DNA from 4 places in the Kitasatospora sp. NPDC051853 genome. Region 2 is predicted to be linked to each of the others. Evidence: riboswitches for the same ligand, from Rfam matches in the RefSeq annotation. Region 2 holds a riboswitch; each other region holds the start of a gene.

What was found. A riboswitch is a leader RNA that binds a small molecule or an ion and turns the genes downstream of it on or off. The one in region 2 is predicted to bind cobalamin.
Region 1: it holds a riboswitch for cobalamin, as region 2 does, so the genes downstream of both, ACIA8O_RS31775 (cobalamin biosynthesis protein) here and ACIA8O_RS26635 (FecCD family ABC transporter permease) in region 2, are expected to answer to the same signal.
Region 3: it holds a riboswitch for cobalamin, as region 2 does, so the genes downstream of both, ACIA8O_RS07275 (prenyltransferase/squalene oxidase repeat-containing protein) here and ACIA8O_RS26635 (FecCD family ABC transporter permease) in region 2, are expected to answer to the same signal.
Region 4: it holds a riboswitch for cobalamin, as region 2 does, so the genes downstream of both, ACIA8O_RS29960 (ribonucleoside-diphosphate reductase subunit alpha) here and ACIA8O_RS26635 (FecCD family ABC transporter permease) in region 2, are expected to answer to the same signal.

The regions. Positions count from the first base shown of each region.
Region 1 is NZ_JBITBY010000013.1:27,848-32,504, reverse strand. It holds gene ACIA8O_RS31785 (putative cobaltochelatase) at 1-980, opposite strand, end outside; gene ACIA8O_RS31780 (cobyric acid synthase) at 977-2,497, opposite strand; gene ACIA8O_RS31775 (cobalamin biosynthesis protein) at 2,494-3,459, opposite strand; cobalamin riboswitch at 3,551-3,685, opposite strand; gene ACIA8O_RS31770 (YidB family protein) at 3,826-4,272, shown strand; gene ACIA8O_RS31765 (helix-turn-helix domain-containing protein) at 4,562-4,657, shown strand, end outside.
Region 2 is NZ_JBITBY010000009.1:402,815-407,471, forward strand. It holds gene ACIA8O_RS26620 (amino acid permease) at 1-105, shown strand, start outside; gene ACIA8O_RS26625 (acylphosphatase) at 92-376, opposite strand; gene ACIA8O_RS26630 (SDR family oxidoreductase) at 407-1,321, opposite strand; cobalamin riboswitch at 1,476-1,595, shown strand; gene ACIA8O_RS26635 (FecCD family ABC transporter permease) at 1,812-2,840, shown strand; gene ACIA8O_RS26640 (ABC transporter ATP-binding protein) at 2,899-3,837, shown strand; gene ACIA8O_RS26645 (ABC transporter substrate-binding protein) at 3,849-4,657, shown strand, end outside.
Region 3 is NZ_JBITBY010000002.1:579,957-584,613, forward strand. It holds gene ACIA8O_RS07265 (TetR family transcriptional regulator) at 1-161, shown strand, start outside; gene ACIA8O_RS07270 (aldehyde dehydrogenase) at 177-1,637, opposite strand; cobalamin riboswitch at 1,742-1,861, shown strand; gene ACIA8O_RS07275 (prenyltransferase/squalene oxidase repeat-containing protein) at 1,907-3,322, shown strand; gene ACIA8O_RS07280 (SCO2322 family protein) at 3,319-4,047, shown strand; gene ACIA8O_RS07285 (energy-coupling factor transporter transmembrane component T) at 4,087-4,657, shown strand, end outside.
Region 4 is NZ_JBITBY010000011.1:252,565-257,221, reverse strand. It holds gene ACIA8O_RS29965 (ribonucleotide-diphosphate reductase subunit beta) at 1-306, opposite strand, end outside; gene ACIA8O_RS29960 (ribonucleoside-diphosphate reductase subunit alpha) at 336-2,753, opposite strand; cobalamin riboswitch at 2,912-3,053, opposite strand; gene ACIA8O_RS29955 (hypothetical protein) at 3,197-4,087, shown strand; gene ACIA8O_RS29950 (glycoside hydrolase family 26 protein) at 4,221-4,657, shown strand, end outside.

The sequences.
Region 1 (4,657 bases), on a different contig from region 2:
TCCTCGTCCAGGCCGGGCGCGTCGAAGGGGTTGCGGCGGCGCCGGTGCGGCAGGGCCAGCTGGGCGGCCTTGCGGACGTCCTCCTCCAGCACCTCCGTCCGGCCCTCCCAGGCGGCCAGCGCGACGGCGGTGCGGGCCATCACGATGTCCGCCCGCAGGCCGTCCACCTCGAACGCGGCGCAGACGGCCGTGATCTGACGCAGCGCCAGATCGGTCAGCTCCACCCGCGGCAGCAACTCCCGCGCGGTGGTGATCCGTTCGGCCAGCGCGTCCTCCTCGGCCGCGAACCGCGCCGCGAAGCCGGCCGGGTCCGCGTCGTAGGCCAGCCGGCGGCGGACCACCTCGGCCCGCTCCTCCGGGTCCCGGGTGGCGGCGATCTCCACGGTCAGCCCGAAGCGGTCGAGCAGCTGCGGGCGCAGCTCGCCCTCCTCCGGGTTCATGGTGCCGACCAGCAGGAAGCGGGCCGCGTGCCGCACCGAGACGCCCTCGCGCTCCACGTACGAGCGGCCCATCGCGGCGGCGTCCAGCAGCAGGTCCACCACGTGGTCCTGGAGGAGGTTCACCTCGTCGATGTAGAGCACGCCCCGGTGCGCCTTGGCCAGCAGACCGGGCTCGTACGCCTTCACGCCCTCGGCCAGCGCCCGCTCCAGGTCCAGCGAGCCGACGATCCGGTCCTCCGAGACGCCGACCGGCAACTCGACCAGGTACGCGGCCCGTTCGTCACCCGCCGGCTCGGCGTGCGGGCCGTCCGGGCACTGCGGGTCCGGGCCCGCCGGGTCGCAGGCGAAGCGGCAGCCCGGCACGGTGGCGATCGAGGGCAGCAGCCCCGCCAGCGCACGGACCATCGTCGACTTCGCGGTGCCCTTCTCGCCGCGCACCAGCACCCCGCCGACGGCGGGGGAGACCGCGTTCAGCAGCAGCCCGAGCCGCAGGTCGGGCATCCCGACGATCGCGGTGAAGGGGTAACGCACGTCGGTCATCGCTCGGTCTCCACGGTGTGCGGCGCCCCCGGCGGGACGAAGGGCAGGCCGACGGGTGCGCCGGATTCGATCATTCTCCACAGGGCCTCGGTGTCGGCGTGTTCCTCAATCAGGTCGCCGAGCCGGTCCAGCCGCTCCTCGCGGGCGGCCGCGAAGGAGGTGTCCGGCGCGGGCACGAACGCCCGGCCCGCCAACTTCGCGACCATCCGCAGCAGTTCACGGCGGAAGCCGTCGTTCTCCAGCGCCCCGTGCCAGGTGGTGCCGTACACCGGCCCGACCCGGCAGCCGTCCAGGAAGGGCTCGGCGTTGTCCTCCACGGTCACCACGCCGTGGTGGATCTCGTACCCCTCCACCCGCTCGCCGAAGGCCTCGCCGACCGGCCGGGCCAGCACCTTCTCCCGGCCGAACACCACCCGGGTCGGCAGCAGTCCCAGGCCGTCCACCCGCCCGGCCTTGGACTCCACCTCGTCCTCGATCTCCCGGCCGAGCATCTGGTACCCGCCGCAGACCCCGAGCACCGGCAGGCCCGCCGCCACCCGCTCGCGCAGCACCGGCTCCAGGCCCCGCTCGCGCAGCCAGGCCAGGTCCGCCACGGTGGCCCGGGTACCGGGCAGCACCACCAGGTCCGCGTCGGCCAGCTCCTCGGCCCGGGTCGCCCAGCGCACCAGCACGCCCGGCTCCTGGGCCAGCGCGTCCAGGTCGGTGAAGTTCGACAGCCGCGGGAAGCGCACCACGGCCACCCGCAGCACGTCCCGGCCGACCGGCCCGCGCACCGCGCCCCGGTCCACCACCGTGGTCAGGTCCAGCGAGTCCTCGGCGTCCAGCCACAGGCCCGGCAGCATCGGCAGGGTGCCCAGCACCGGACGGCCCGTCAGGTCGTGCAGCATCCTCAGCCCCGGCTCCAGCAGCCGCGCGTCGCCGCGGAACTTGTTGACGAACCAGCCCGCCACCAGCGCCTGGTCCTCGGCCGAGAGCAGCGCCAGGGTCCCGTACATCGCGGCGAAGACCCCGCCCCGGTCGATGTCGCCGACCACCACCACCGGCAGCTTCGCCGCCGTGGCCAGGCCCATGTTGGCGATGTCCCGGTCCCGCAGGTTGATCTCGGCCGGCGAGCCGGCGCCCTCGCAGACCACCACCTCGTACCGGCTGCGCAGGTCCGCCAGGCACTCCAGCGAGCGCTCCAGCAGGTACGGCTTGCGCTCCCGGTAGTCCAGCGCGCCGACCTCGGCCACCGGCTTGCCCAGCAGCACCACCTGGCTGCGCGCGTCCGCCCCCGGCTTGAGCAGCACCGGGTTCATCGCCGCCTCCGGCTCCACCCGGGCGGCCTGCGCCTGCATCGCCTGGGCCCGGCCGATCTCGGCGCCGTCGGCGGTGACGAAGGAGTTCAGCGACATGTTCTGCGCCTTGAACGGGGCGACCCGCACCCCCTGCCGGGCCAGCCAGCGGCAGATGCCCGCGGTCACGACGCTCTTCCCGGCGTCCGAGGTGGTCCCGGCCACCAGCAGCGCGTTGCTCACGTTGTCCTCCCCTTACGGCTCTTCCGGCCCGCACCGGAGATGACGGCCCGTCCGACCAGCGCGACGCCCAGCGCCAGCGCGCCGACCCGGCGCGACAGGGCGCAGGCCCGTTCGATGTCCCGCACGCCCACGGGGCGCAACTCGGCCCCGAGCACCGGTCGGTGCTCCACGCGCTCCCCGTACTGCAGCGTGCCCCCGAGGCGCACCCCCAGGGCGCCCGCGAAGGCCGACTCCGCCTGCCCGGCGTTCGGGCTCGGGTGTGACGAACCGTCACGCCGCCACACCCGCCAGGCCGTCCCCGGCTCCGGCGCGGCCGCCACCGTCAGCAGCGCGGTCAGCCGCGCCCCGGGCCAGCCCGCCACGTCGTCCAGCCGCGCCGAGGCCCAGCCGAACCGCAGGTACCGCGCCGAGCGGTGCCCCACCATCGCGTCCAGGGTGTTCACCGCCCGGAACGCCAGCAGCCCGGGCGTCCCGGCCAGGGCCCCCCAGGTGAGCGCGTTCACCACCGCGTCGGCGGTGTTCTCCGCCACCGACTCCACCACGGCCCGGGCGATCTGCTGCCCGTCCAGCCCGCTCGGGTCCCGCCCGCACAGGTGCGGCAGCCGCTCCCGGGCCGCCGTCAGGTCCCCGGCCTCCAGCGAGGCCCCGATGGTCCGGGCCTCCCGGGCCAGCGAACTCCCGCCCAGCACGGTGAAGGTGGCGGCCGCAGCCAGTGCGGCGGTGGCGACGGGGCTGCGGCGCACGGCACGCCCGGCCAGCGCGGCCCCGGCGGCGACCGTCCCCACACAGGCGGCGGTGTACGCGGCCCCCACCGCCCGGTCGTCGCGCCAGATCCGGCGCTCCAGCCCCGTCGCGGCCGAGCCGAACAGCGCCACCGGATGGCCGCGCCGGGGATCGCCGAAGCGGGCGTCCGCCAGGTAGCCGGCGGCGGCGCCCAGCAGAAAGGGGGTCAGACGGCGCACGGTGCGGGCGAGTCGGCGTGGCTCCGGGCAGGCGGCATCAGTGCGTGTCCTCACTCAGGGTCCGCGCCCTGGATCGACGTAGCGGGGGCGAGAGTCTCCTGGCTTCCGGGTCGGACACACCCTCGGGCCTTCCAACAGCCGCCTGGGCGGGCCGTCGTGACCATGGATCGAGCGTGCTCCCCGGTGACAGTGGCGGGACCGCGCCGGATTCGCACCGGCTTCCTCTCCTTGCCTCCGATTGGCTGAAAGATCCCACCACGCCCCTCGACCGGCCGTCAACAACGGGCGCGGAGGGCTTGGTCACACGGTTGTCCGCCCCACCGTGCGGCGTACCCCCGGCAGGGCGAGGCTGGCCGTGGCGCGGCAGTGCTGCCGCACCGGACCCGGAAGAACAGAGGGACGGCGATGACCGATCTCGGCAAACTCCTCAGCGGTCTGCTCGGCGGCAGCGGCGGCGGGAACGGCAGTGCGGGGAACCTCCTCTCCATCCTGCTCGGCTCGCTCGCCGCGAACGGCGCCGGGCGGGGCAACGGGCTCGGCGCCCTGCTCCAACAGCTGACGGAGGGCGGCCTCGGCTCCCAGGCCCGCTCCTGGGTCGGCACCGGCGACAACCACCCCGTCACCGGTCCCGAACTCGCCGCCGCCCTCCCACCCGGCGAACTCGAGATGCTCGCCCGCAACGCCGGCATCACCCCCGACCAGGCCGCCGACACCCTCGCCACCCACCTCCCCACCACGGTCGACCGCCTCACCCCCAACGGCGAACTCCCCACCCCGGCCACCATCGAGGAACTCTTCGGCAAGATGCACTGAGGCAACCGGCGCGGCAGGGCAGCGACCTCAGGGGCGCGAGGAACTGCGCGCAGGGGAACGGCAGCACCTGCAACCGGCTGACGGCGGTTCAGTTGCCGGTGGACCGCCTCCCGAAGCGCGCAGTTCCCCGCGCCCCGGCGTCGCTCCTCGCCGTCGTTACCTCCTACCGGTCCTGGGTGATCATCCGTCAGTAGTGGTAGGAACCTCCAGGCGGACGGGCGGGCCCGGGAAGCCGGTTCGTGCGTTCAGCGGGTGCAGGCGGCAGCCGACCCGCACCTACGGTCTGGGCATGCGCCGAAGACCGCCCACCCCCACGCCGGTCCCGTTCTCACCCGCCGCCGCGAGGGCCCACCGGGTGGGCCTCGGGCTGACGCCCGAGCAGGTC
Region 2 (4,657 bases):
GAGGTGGTCTCGCTCTCGATGGCGGTGGCGGCCGTCGTGGTGCTGCTCGGCGTGCTGCACGGCCGGCGCAAGCGGGCCGGGGCCGGGGCGCTCAGCGGATCGTGAAGCCCGGGTGCTCGGTGGCCGGGGAGCTCCAGCGCTCGGCCACCGAGTCCACCCGCCCCGGGGTTTCGCCGCCGCGCAGCCACTCCAGCAGGCGCAGGCAGCCGTCCCGGCCGCCGTCGGCCAGCACCTCGACCCCGCCGTCGGCGAGGTTGCGGGCGTAGCCGGTCAGCCCGCCGATCGCCTCCGCCCGCTCCCTGACGGACCATCGGAAGCCGACGCCCTGCACGAGTCCGTGGACGAGGGCGGTCAGCCGGGCACGGTCGTCGCTCATGCGCCCACCGTACCCGGCCGGAGCGCCGGGTCAGCGGTAGCCGGTGGTGTCGGCGGGGCGGCCCGGGTCCTGCACCTCGACCAGGTAACGCCAGGCGTCCGGGCGGGAGCCGTCGAGGTCGGTGAAGCCGTACTCGCGGGCCAGCTGCCCGCTGGAGAGCGACCGCCCGTTCCACCGGGCCCGGTCCGGGTCGGCGGCCAGGGCGGCCACCGCGCGGCCGACGTAGGACGGGGTCTCCGAGATGGCGAAGTGCGGGACCTTCCCGAGAGCGTCGCGCCAGGTGGCCTCGGTGACGCCGAAGGTCTCCAGCATGATCTCCGAGCGCATCCAGCCCGGGGTGAGCGCCACCGCCGTGGCGCCGCGCGGCCCGAGCTCGTGGCCGAGGGCGAAGGCCATCCGCAGCACCGAGGTCTTGGCCAGGTCGTAGAAGAGGTTGATCCGGTAGTTCTCCCGGTTGTACTCGGCGGTGCCGTCGGTCATCTCCACCACCAGCCCGCCGGGGGAGCGCAGCAAAAGCGGCAGCGCGTGGTGGCTGGTGACGGCGTGCGTCTCCACCGCGAGGCGCAGCAGCCGCAGACCGTTCGTCAGGTCGTGCTCCCAGACCGGGGTGTCCCACTGGAAGAGGTGCTCGGCGCCCCAGATGTCGTTCACCAGCACGTCCAGCCGCCCCTGCTCGGCGTCGATCCGCCGCACCAGCGCCTCGACCTGCTCCGGCACCAGGTGGTCCGTCACCACCGCGACGCCGCGCCCGCCCGCCGCGTCCACCAGCTCGGCGGTCTCCTCCACCGTCTCCGGCCGGTCGTACTCCGAACGGCGGCCCCGGGTGGAGCGGCCGGTGCAGTACACGGTGGCGCCGGCCGCGCCCAGCTGGACCGCGATGCCCCGCCCGGCACCCCGGGTGGCTCCCGCCACCAAGGCCACCCGTCCCGTCAGTTCCCCTGCCACGGCCGCTCCTTCGCTCGTCCTCGCCCGTCTTGGCCCGTCGGGTCGTCCCGTCGCGAACGCTACCGATCGGGTGCGACGGGTTCGGGTACGCGCGGAGCGCGCCGCCGGATGTGCCGGGTGCCACAGGGAAGGGCCCCTTACAGGTGAGGTGAGCCTTGCTATGCTGCCAGGGCGTCCCGAGGGAGAAGTCCGGTGAGAACCCGGCGCTGACCCGCAACGGTGGAACGGACCTTGACGGTCCGTGAGTCCGATCGCCCCCGGCGGCGCGGTCCTCCCGAGAACTCGCCGCGGACTGCGAGGGGATGCCGAACGGCGCGCCCGCCGGAGCGCGCGGACGCCCGCCGTCCGCCGCCGCGCGGGGCACGGCCGCTCGCGCCCCCGTACGCCCGGGGCCCGACCGAAGGCCCAGCCGTTGAGCAGCGCGACCACCGTCACCGGACCTCCCGGCGGCACCACCAGCCGGCCCGGCCCGGCACCCGCCCGGCCACCGCTGCGCACCGGCCCGCTGGCCCTCGGCCTCGGCGCCGCGTTGCTGGCCTCGCTGGTCTGCGGAGTCGCCCTCGGCTCCTCGGGGCTGAGCCTCGGTCAGGTCGCCCACTTCCTCCAGGCCGGGCTCACCGGCGGGCGGATCGACGCCGACCAGGTGGCCGGCTACACCATCGTCTGGGAGATCCGGCTGCCCCGGGCGGTGCTCGCCGCCGTGGTCGGCGCCGGGCTCTCCGCCGTCGGCGTCGCCGTCCAGGCCATGGTCCGCAACGCGCTGGCCGACCCCTTCGTGCTCGGCATCTCCTCCGGCGCCGCCGTCGGCGCCAACGCGGTGCTGCTGCTCGGCGCCTTCGCCTCGCTGGGCGTCTGGGCGCTCTCGCTCTCCGCCTTCAGCTCGGCGCTGGCCGCCATGGTCCTGGTCTACGCGGTGGCCCGCACCGCCCACGGCCTCACCCCGCTGCGCCTGGTCCTCACCGGCACCGCCCTCGCCTACGGCTTCTCCGCCGTCACCTCGCTGATGGTCTTCTCCGCCGAACGCGGCGAGGCCGCCCGCACCGCGATGATGTGGCTGCTCGGCAGCCTGGGTGGCGCCACCTGGGCCTCCGTCCCGATCGCGGCGGCCACCGTGCTGGCCGGACTGGTCTACCTGCTGGCCGCCGCCGGCAGCCTGGACGCGCTGGCCATGGGCGACGAGACGGCCGCCGCCCTCGGCGTGGACGCCGCCCGGCTCCGGCGGGCGCTCTTCCTGGTGACCGCCGCCGTCACCGGCACCGTGGTCGCGGTCAGCGGGGCGATCGGCTTCGTCGGGCTGATGGTCCCGCACCTGGCCCGGATGCTGGTCGGGGCCGGCCACCGGCGGGTGCTGACGGTCGCTCCGCTGCTGGGCGCGGTGCTGCTGGTCTGGGTCGACATCGTCTCCCGCCTGCTGCTCGCCCCCGCCGAACTCCCGGTCGGGGTGATCACGGCGGTGCTCGGCGTGCCCTGCTTCCTGCTGCTGATGCGGCGACGCGCCTACAGCTTCGGCGGCCGCTGATGGGGGCCCGGGAGCGGACGGGGCCGCAGGCCGCCCACGACCCGGCGGGAGGCCACCGGTGAAGGTCGAGATCGACGCGGTCTCGGTGGAGATCGCCGGGGCGCGGCTGGTGCACGAGGCCACCCTGAAGGCGGCGAGCGGGCAGGTGATCGGGCTGGTGGGGCCGAACGGCAGCGGGAAGTCCACCCTGCTGCGCACCGTCTACCGGGCGCTGCGCCCGAGCAGCGGCACGGTCCTGCTGGACGGCGAGGACCTGCACGGGCTGACGCCCCGTGAGGGCGCCCGCCGGGTGGGGGCGCTGCCGCAGGAGACGGTGGCCGAGTTCGACTTCACCGTCGCCGAGGTGGTCGGCATGGGCCGCCTGCCGCACCGCCGGGGCTCGGACCGACCGGCGATCGGGGGGTGGCGTCGCGGCGCCGGGGCACGCACCTCGCCGGCTTCTCCTCAGTCGCCGATGCTCCGCATGGACTCCCTCGTCGGCACCGCCGATGCACGCACCCCAACTCCGCTCCTTCCTCCACCCCCCGATCGCCGGTCGGTCCCAGCGGCCCCCGGCCCCGACGACCTCGCCGACACCGCCGCCGCGCTGGCCCGGGTCGGGGCCGCCCACCTGGCCGGGCGGGGGTTCCTCCAGCTCTCCGGCGGCGAGAAGCAGCGGGTGCTGATCGCCCGCGCGCTGGTGCAGCGCCCGCACGTGCTGGTACTGGACGAACCGACCAACCACCTGGACATCGCGCACCAGTTGGAGGTGCTGGCCCTGGTCCGTGAGAGCGGACTGACCGTCCTCACCGCGCTGCACGACCTCAACCTGGCCGCCGCCCACTGCGACCTGCTCTACGTGATCGCCGGCGGCCGGATCGTCACCTCCGGCCCGCCCGGCGAGGTGCTCTCCGCCGACCTGCTGGCCGAGGTCTTCGGGGTGCGCGCCCACCCCGTCCGGCACCCCGTCACCGGGGCCGTCCAACTGCTCTTCGACCGTCTCACCACCGACTCCTGAGGGACCATCACGTGCTGCTCACCACTTCCCGCCGCGCCCTGGCGGCCACCGCCGCCCTGAGCCTCTCCCTCGGCCTGGCCGGCTGCGGCGCCGAGGTCACCCCCGCCGCCTCGTCGGAGGGCGCCCAGTCGGCGCACTACCCCGTCACCGTGGAGAACTGCGGCCGCCAGGTGACGTACCAGCAGAAGCCGGCCCGGGTGGTCACCAACGACATCGGCATCACCGAGCTGATGCTCGCCCTGGGCCTGGCCGACCGGATGGCCGGGTACGTGATGCCGGACGAGAAGGGCGACCTGTCGGCCGTCCCCTGGGGCAAGGAGTACGAGCGCGCCCCGTGGCTCTCCAAGAAGGAGATCACCAAGGAGCTGGTCCTCGACGCCAAGGCCGACCTGGTCTTCGCGGGCTGGAACTACGGCTGGAACGAGACCACCGGCCTCACCCCCGAGGGCCTGGGCAAGCTGGGCGTCGGCTCGTACACGCTCACCGAGTCCTGCCGCAACGGCAAGGAGAAGGCCCGCGGCGTGATGCCCCCGCTGGACGCCCTCCACGCCGACCTCACCAACCTGGGCCGGATCTTCGACGTGGAGGCGAAGGCGCAGCAGCTGATCGCGGACTTCAAGGCCGAGGTGGCGAAGGCCGAGGCCGCCGCCCCCGCGAAGCGCCCGTCGGTCTTCCTCTACGACAGCGGCCAGGACAAGCCCTTCACCTCCGGCCGGTTCGCCGCCCCCGAGCAGATCATCACCAAGGCCGGCGGCCGCAACGTCTTCGGCGACCTGGACGACTCCTGGACCACCGTCGGCTGGGAGGCCGTGGTCTCCCG
Region 3 (4,657 bases), on a different contig from region 2:
CCGCCCAGCTGGGCCCCACCCCCACCCCCGCCCAGCAGGCCGCCCTGCGCGTGGTCGCCCACACCTGGCACGCCACCCTGCTGGCCTGGCTCTCCGGCCGCACCTCCCTCGCCGAGGTCCGCGCCGACCTGCACACCGCGGCCCGCCTGCTGACGCTCTGACGGCCCGAGCCCCCGTCAGGGCGCGGTGTACCCCCTGGGCAGCACGATGCTCTTGGTCTCCAGGTACTCGGCGAAGCCCTCGGGGCCGAACTCGCGGCCGACGCCGGACTGCTTGTAGCCGCCGAAGGGGACGCCGCAGTCGAGGTTGAAGGTGTTGACCGCGTAGGTGCCGGTGCGGATCCGGCGGGCCACGTCCAGGCCGCGTTCCACGTCGGCGGTCCAGACGCTGCCGGAGAGGCCGAACTCGGAGTCGTTCGCCAGCCGGACGGCCTGCTCCTCGTCCTGGTAGGGCGTCAGGCAGACCACCGGCCCGAAGACCTCCTCCTGGGCGATCCGGCTCGCGTTGTCCACGTCGCCGAACAGCGTCGGCTCGACGTACCAGCCGCGCTCCAGACCGGCCGGCACCCCGCCGCCGGTGAGCAGCTTGGCGCCCTCCGCCTGGGCCAGCGCGATGTAGTCGAGGCTGCGCTGCCGCTGACGGGCCGTCACCAGCGGGCCGACCGCGGTGGCCGGGTCGAGCGGGTCGCCGACCGGGAGGGCGGCGACGGCGGCGGTGAGGCGTTCGGCCAGTTCCTCGTAGTGGGGGGCGGGGGCCAGGATCCGGGTCTGGGCGATGCAGGCCTGGCCGTTGTTGAGGTAGGCGGAGGCGACCAGGGAGCGGACGGTGCGGTCCAGGTCGGCGTCGGGGAGCACGATCGCGGCGGACTTGCCGCCGAGCTCCAGGGTGACCTTCTTCAGGGTGCGGGCGGCACTGGCCATCACCAGCCGCCCGGCGGCCACCGAGCCGGTGAAGGAGACCTTGTCCACGCCGGGGTGGCCGACCAGGTACGCGCCGGTCTCCCGGTCGGCGGGCAGGATGCTCAGCACGCCCTCCGGCAGCCCGGCCTCGCGGACCACCTCGGCCAGCACGTACGCGTCCAGCGGGGTCTCCGGCGAGGGCTTGAGCACCACGGTGCAGCCGGCCAGCAGGGCGGGCGCCAGCTTGGAGGCGGCGGCGAACTGCGGCACGTTCCACGGCACCACGGCCGCCACCACCCCGGCCGGCTCGCTGCGCACCAGGGCCCGGCCGAAGGCCCCGGCCCGCAGCTCCTCGAAGGGGTGCGCCTCGGCCACCTTGATGTAGGAGTCCCAGATCGCCACCGGTCCGTGGGCCTGCGCGGGCACGCTCCAGGAGATCGGGGAGCCGTTCTGGGAGGTGATCAGCTCGGCCAGCTCCCGGGCCCGGGCGGCCAGGCCGTCCTTGATCCGGCGCACCACCGCGATCCGCTCGGCCGGCGACAGCCGGGGCCAGGGCCCCTCGTCGAAGGCCCGGCGGGCGGCGGCCACCGCGCGGTCCACGTCCGCCTCGGCGGCGTGCGGAACCCGGCCGATCACCTGCTCGGTGTGCGGGGAGACCACCTCGATCACCGCGTCCCCCGCGGGGGCGCTCCAGACGCCCCCGATGAACAGCTCGCCGTGCTCCACGACCCCGGTCATCCCCGACTCCTCCACCCGACGGACCGAAAAACTGGTACCAGTTCTAGTCCGTGGGGAGGGGCGGCGTCCAGACCGTGTCGGTACGGAGCGCGACGGCCGGAAGGTTAGAGTCTTGAACCGCTGGTACAACTTCATCCGCTCCTCGTCGGGGGAAGCCGGTGGGACTCCGGCACTGACCCGCAGCCGTGAAAGTCGAAATGCCCGTCCGGGAGCGAGCGGCCACGTCGAGGTCCACGGGCGGTCCGGCCGGACCGCCGTACAACCGCTCAGTGAAAGGTCCACCCACCGCCATGCTCACCACCGCCCGCGCGGGCGCCGCCGCCCTGGCCACCGCCGCCCTGCTGGTCGGCACCGCCGCCCCCGCCCTCGCGGACACCCCGTCGGCCTCCCCCTCCCCGGTCACCGCGCCCGCCGCGGTCTACGGCAAGGGCGACCCCACCTACGACGGCGTGTGGCGGCAGTCGCTGGCCCTCACCGCGCTCTCCGCCTCCGGCGTGGTGCCCGCCGACGAGGCGGTCAACTGGCTCACCGGCCAGCAGTGCGCGGACGGCGGCTGGCCCTCGTTCCGGGCCGACACCTCCGCCGCCGCCGCGACCACCGGCGCCTGCGACCCGAAGGCCGAGGACACCAACGCCACCGCCATGGCCGTCCAGGCGCTGAGCAAGCTGGACGGGCACCAGAACTCCGTCAGCCGGGGCGTCGAGTGGCTGAAGAAGGTCCAGAACGCGGACGGCAGTTGGGCCTACAACCCGGGCAACCCCGGTGACGCCAACTCCACCGGACTGGCCGTCAGCGCCCTGCTCACCGTCGGCGCCGACCCGGCCACCGTGGCCAAGGACGGCAAGAGCGCCTACGACGGCCTGGCCCTGTTCCAGCTCGGCTGCGCCGCCCCCGTCGGCCAGCGCGGCGCCTTCGCCTACCAGCCCGCCCCGGACGGCTCGCTCGCCCCGAACGGGCTGGCCAGCGCCCAGGCCGCGCTGGCCGCGGCCGGCGGCAAGCTGCCGGTCACCAACACCAACCGGGTGGACGCCGCCCCCAAGCCGCTGGACTGCTCCGCCGCCACCTCCGGCCCGGTGCCGCGCGCCGCCTCCGCCGAGGCGGTCTCCGCCCACCTGGCCGAGCAGCTGGCCGCCAACGGCCAGCACCTGATGCTCACCACCCCCGGCGCCGCCCCCACCCCCGACTACACCGCCACCGCCTGGGCCACGCTCAGCCTGATCCAGGCCGGGCACCCCAAGGAGGCCGCCAGCGCCGCCGACTGGCTGGCCGGCAACGGCTACGCCTGGGCCGCCAAGGGCGCCTCCGGCACCGACGCCTCGGCCGCCGCCACCCTGGTGCTGACCGCCCAGGCCGCCAAGCTCGACCCGCTGAACTTCGGCGGCAGCAACATCCTCCAGCTGCTGATCGACGCCGGCCCGGCGCCCAAGTCGGTGCCGGCCGCCGCCAGCGCCGCCGCCTCGGAGTACCCCAAGGGCACCAAGGCCCCCGGCTCCTCCATCACCGAGGCCGACGACAACGGCGGCTTCTCCCCGTTCTGGCTGATCGGCGTCGGCCTGCTGATCGGCATCGGCGGCGGCCTGCTGCTCAGCCTCCAGCGCAAGCGCGGCACCCACACCCCGGGCGGCGCGGCCAAGCCCGCCGCGAAGACCGAGAACGGCACCGGCAAGGGCGACGAGCAGAAGTGACGCCCCGTCGACCCCGTGCGGCGGTGGCGGCCCCGGCCCCCACCGCCGCACTCGCCCTCCCGCTCGCCTTCCTGCTCGCCCTCCTGGCCGCCCTCCTGCTCGCCCTTCTGACCGCGCCCCCCGCGCACGCCACCGGCTACCGCTACTGGTCGTTCTGGAAGGCGGCCGGCTCCGGCTGGACGTACCAGCAGCAGGGCCCCGCCGTGTACGTGCCGCCGGACGGCGCCGTGGACGGCTGGCGCTTCGCGGTCAGCCCGGACGGCGGGCAGGACGCCGCACGCCCCACCGGCACCGGGGACTTCGCCGCGCTCTGCGCCGCCACCCCCGCGCAGCCCGGCAGGAAGCGGGTGGCCGTGGTGCTCGACTTCGGCACCGCCGCCGACGCCCCGTCCGGCGAGACCCCGCCCGCGCCCTCGCCGCGCACCGCCTGCGCCGCGGTCCCGTCCGCCGCCACCTCCGCCGAGGTGCTGGCCGCCGTGGCCCCGCCGCTGCGGTACGACGCGGCCGGCATCCTGTGCGCCATCTCCGGCTACCCGAAGGCCGGTTGCGGCGACGTGGTGGACGCCGCCGGATCCGCGTCCGTCTCCGGCGACAAGGACTCCGGCGGCAAGGACTCCGGCGGCAAGGACTCCGGCGGCCCGGCCCTGGGCGTGGTCGCGGGCGCCGCCCTGGTGGCCGCGCTGGCCGGGGCGGCCGTCTGGCAGGCCCGCCGCCGCCGCTCCTGACCCACCGTCACCCCCTCTCCCACCCCTCGAAGGTCTCCCGTGCCCCCAGCCACCACCCGCTCCGCGATCGGCCCGCGCCGTCTGCACCCCGGCGCGTGGTGGCTCTGGGCGCTCGGCCTCGGTGCGGCGGCCTCCCGGACCACCAACCCGCTGCTGCTCCTGCTGGTCGTCGCCGTCGCCGGGTACGTGGTCGCCGTCCGCCGCTCCACCGAGCCGTGGGCCCGCTCCTACGGGACCTTCCTGCGCCTCGCGCTGGTGGTGCTGGCGATCCGGCTGGTCTTCACCGTGCTGCTCGGCTCCGCCGTCGGCGGCACCCACGTCGTCCTGACCCTGCCCCAACTCCCGCTCCCCGCCTGGGCGCAGGGCGTGCGGATCGGCGGCCGGGTGACGCTGGAGGCGCTGCTCTTCTCGCTCTACCAGAGCCTGCGGCTGGCCACCCTGCTGATCTGCGTCGGCGCGGCCAACTCGCTGGCCAGCCCGTCCCGCCTGCTGCGCACCCTGCCCGGCGCGCTCTACGAGGCGGGCGTGGCCGCCGTGGTGGCGATGACCTTCGCGCCGAACCTGGTCGCCGACGTCCAACGGGTGCGCACCGCACGGCGGCTGCGCGGCC
Region 4 (4,657 bases), on a different contig from region 2:
GACGTGCACGGCCTCCTCGAACAGCTGCCGGGACAGGTAGAGCCGGGCCTCGGGGGAGTTGATGTGCTTGTAGAGGCTCAGCACCACGTTGTTGGCGACGATCGAGTCACCGGTGGCGAAGAAGGCGACCAGGCGGCCGATCATGTGCCGCTCGCCCTCGCTCAGCTTGGCGAGGTCGGCGACGTCGGAGTGCAGGTCCACCTCCTCCACGGTCCAGGTGTTCTTGATCGCGTCCCGGTACCGGTCGTAGAACGACGGGTAGCGCATCGGACGGAGCGTCAGCTCGAAGCCGGGGTCGAGCAGCATCTTCTCGCGGCCGGGGGTGTCGGGGGTGCTCACTGGCAGGCCTCGCAGGACTCGGGGTTCTCCAGGGAGCAGGCCAGCGCGGCCTCCTCCTCCGGGGTGAGGGTCGGGGCGCCCACGGTCACCGGGACCGGGGCGGCGGCGCGGGCGGCGCCGGTGGCGGCCTGGGCGATCCGGGTGGCCGGGCGCGAACGCAGGTAGTAGGTGGTCTTCAGACCGACCTTCCAGGCGTAGGCGTACATCGAGGAGAGCTTGCCGATGGTCGGCGCGGCCATGAAGAGGTTCAGGGACTGGCTCTGGTCGATGTAGGGCTGGCGGGCGGCGGCCAGGTCGATCAGCGCGCGCTGCGGCAGCTCCCAGGCGGTGCGGTAGAGCGAACGGACCTCGGTGGGCAGCCAGTTGAAGTCCTGGACCGAGCCGTTGGACTCGCGCAGCGCGTCCCGGGTCTGCTGGTCCCAGACGCCCAGCTCCTTGAGCTCGCGGACCAGGTACGGGTTGACCTGGAGGAACTCGCCGGAGAGGGTCTCGCGCTTGAAGAGGTTGGAGACCTGCGGCTCGATGCACTCGTAGACGCCGGCGATCGAGGCGATGGTCGCGGTCGGCGCGATGGCCAGCAGCAGCGAGTTGCGCAGGCCGGTCTCGGCGATCCGGGCGCGCAGCGCGTCCCAGCGGTCGGCCCACGCGGGGGTGACGCCGAAGTGGTCGATGTGCAGCTGGCCGCGGGCGGCCCGGGTCTCGCCGTACGCCTCGTGCTTGCCGAACTGCTCGGCCAGCTCGCTGGAGCGCTCGTAGGCGGTGAGCATGATGCGCTCGGCGATCAGCGTGGAGAGCTGCTTGGCCTCGGCGGAGTCGAAGTCCAGGCGGAGCTGGAAGAAGACGTCCTGGAGACCCATCACACCGAGGCCGACCGGCCGCCAGCGGGAGTTGGAGGTGCCCGCCTCGGTGGTCGGGTAGAAGTTGATGTCGATGACCCGGTCCAGGAAGGTCACGGCGGTGCGCACGGTGGCGTCCAGCCGCTCCCAGTCCATCGCGTTGAGCAGGTCGGCGACGGTGGCACCCGCGGCGACGTGGGCGCCCAGGTTGACCGAGCCGAGGTTGCAGACGGCGGTCTCGGAGTCGTCGGTGACCTCGATGATCTCGGTGCAGAGGTTCGAGGAGTGGACCACCCGGCCGGGCAGCGCGGTCTGGTTGGCGGCCCGGTTGGAGGCGTCCTTGAAGGTCATCCAGCCGTTGCCGGTCTGCGCCAGGGTGCGCATCATCCGGGCGTACAGGGTCTGCGCCGGGATGGTGCGGACGGCCTTGCCGGCCTGCTCGGCCTTGAGGTAGGCCTCGTCGAACTCGGCGCCCCAGAGGTCGACCAGCTCGGGCACGTCGGCCGGGGAGAACAGCGACCAGTCGGCGTTGGCGTTCACCCGGCGCATGAACTCGTCCGGGATCCAGTGGGCCAGGTTGAGGTTGTGGGTCCGGCGGGCCTCCTCGCCGGTGTTGTCGCGGAGCTCCAGGAACTCCTCGATGTCCGCGTGCCAGGTCTCCAGGTAGACGCAGGCCGCGCCCTTGCGGCGGCCGCCCTGGTTCACCGCGGCGACCGAGGAGTCCAGGGTGCGCAGGAACGGGACGATGCCGTTGGACTTGCCGTTGGTGCCGCGGATCAGGCTGCCGCGCGAGCGGATCCGGGAGTAGGACAGGCCGATGCCGCCGGCGTGCTTGGAGAGCCGGGCGATCTGGGCGTACCGGTTGTAGATCGAGTCCAGGTTGTCCAGCGGCGAGTCCAGCAGGTAGCAGGAGGACATCTGCGGGTGCTTGGTGCCGGAGTTGAACAGCGTCGGGGAGCTGGTCAGGTACTCCAGACGGCTCATCAGGCGGTAGAGCCCGGCCACCTCGGCCACCGACTCCTCGGTGTCGCCGACCGCCAGGCCCGCCGCGACCCGGAGCAGGAAGTGCTGCGGGGTCTCGATCACCTGACGGGTGATCGGGTGGCGCAGCAGGTAGCGGGACTGCACGGTGCGCAGGCCGAAGTACTCGAAGCGGTCGTCGCCGGAGCGGTCGACCAGACCGTCGAAGGCGGCCGCGTGCTTGGCCACGAAGGCCGCGGTGACGTCACCGATCAGGCCCTCGGCGTGGCCGACGGCGATCGAGGCGGAGAAGGAGACGGCGCCCTGCGAGACGGCCTCGTCCTGGATCTCCAGCGCCAGCAGCCGGGCCGCCAGCTTCGAGTACTGCGGGTCCTCGGCGATCATCGAGGCGGCAGCCTCCACGGCCAGCCCGCGCAGCTCGGCGAAGTCCGAACCGGCGTGCCGGCCGCGCAGCGCAGCGGCCGCGACGTGGCCCGGGTCCACCTGGGGGAGGTCGGCGCTGCGGTCCGTGAGGAGCCGGAGCAGGGCGGCCCCCGGTTCGGTCCGGTCTTCGGCGGTTCCCTGGGCGGGCAGGGCAACTGAGGCAGCGATGGTCAAGGCGCTTCTCTCCTGGCGGCGGCGGTCGGCATGGCTGCCGGGCCGACTTGGGCGCAGGGGAGTACGGCGCTGACGCCGTCACGGCGCGCGCGATCCACCCCCCGGCCCACCCGCGAGGCCCGGACGTCACTGCGGTGCTCCAAGGCATCTGCGGGGAAGCCGTGTGGCACACCGTCGGCAGGTCACCGGACTCGCGGGCCGTCGTCGAGGCGGCCGCTCACCGTTGCGGGGCAGTCCCGGACTTCCACCGGAGTTCCCCTGCATCGACAGCGAGAGCGAGCATACATGTAGTGCTAGCTGGCTTGGTGGACCCCACATCTTGTGTGGTGTCGTGTAGCGCGATGGTGGCCCGGAGTGATGGCCGGAGGCCCCGCAGGAGGCCGTTCGGGGAGCCGAGGCCGTCCCTGTTCGCGGATTCTCCACATGGCCTAGGATCTGCGCTCATGAGTGATGGGGTGGGCATGAACGGTGGCAACGGGCAGCAGCCCGGTCAGGGATATCCGCAGTACCAGCAGCAGTACCCGGGGTACGGTCCGCCGGCCGGCGGACCGGACTGGGACGCGATGGCGCAGCGGGCCCAGGACGACGCGAAGCGGAAGACCCGGATGCGGTTGCTGCTCGGCGTGGTCGCGCTCGCGGTCGTCGGCGGGCTGGTCGCCGTGGCGGTCTCCGTGTCGAAGGGCGGCGACCCGGTCGCACAGCCGACCGGGACGGCCTCGACCGGCAAGACCGGCTCCAGCGTGAGCCCGACGGCCACCACCGGGGCGACCAAGGCGCCGGTACCGAACCCGGCGTCCCCGCTCGCCGGTGACGACGCGTCACTCAAGGCCATCTGGGACGTGAGCACGGACAAGGCACCCGTGGACCCGGCCGCGTTCTTCCCCGAGGAGACCCTCGAGTTCGGCGGCGCCGTCTGGACCCGGCGCAGCGCGACGACGGTCACGCCGTGCTGGCACGCCATCACCGGCGGGCTCGCGGACGCGATCGAGAACCAGGCCTGCCGGCAGGTGGTGCGGGCCACCTACGTGCTGAACGACAGCGCCGTGGTGGTCGGCGTGGCGGTCTTCGACAAGCGGCTCCAGGCCGAGACGGCGACCGGCAACGTCAACGGACAGCTCAAGGGCCTCCAGGTCGAAGGCATGAAGGACTTCTGCCAGGAGGTGGGGTGCGCCAGCACGCACGGCTCGCTCGGCCGGTTCGCGTACTTCACGGCCGCGGGCTCGGCGAAGGAGGGCGGCATCACCGCTGACAAGGTCGCCACCGACGCCGGACCGGGCTTCGCCGCCCGGGTGCGCTCGACGCTGGAGAAGCGGGCTCTCTCGCAGGCGGGCTGACCGGTGTGACCTGGGGTCAGATCCGCACGCAGGCCCCGATACTGTCTCCCTGTCAAGGATGATCAGGAGTTGTCAGGGGGAGTCCGTGATATCTCTGCGGGGCAGACACGGCGGTGCTGTGACGCTGGGCGCCGTGACGCTGACGGCCTCGCTCGTCTGCGCGACGGTGATAGCGGTCAGCGGCGCGGAGGACGGGCCGGGAGCGGCCCCGACCTCCGCCCCGGCCTCGTCCGGGCCCGGCCTGGCGTCGGCCCCGGCGTCGCGTCCGGTGCCGGCCGATCTGGGCAAGGACCTGCTCAAGCGTGACCCGGCCGCCTCGCCCAACGCCCGGGCGGTCTTCCAGCTGCTGGCCGACCTGGAGCAGGCCGCCCGCTCGGGCAAGCCGCGCGGCACGGTCATCGGGCAGCACGTGGAACTGCAGAACGAGCTCTACAACGCCTCCTACGGTGACTTCGCCGGCTCCAAGCCGGCCGGCTACTACTACAAGAAGGCGGCCGACATCACCGGCAAGCTGCCGGGGTTCGTCGAGGCGGACCTGGGGCCGGGGTACGGGCAGTCGGCCTGGGGGGT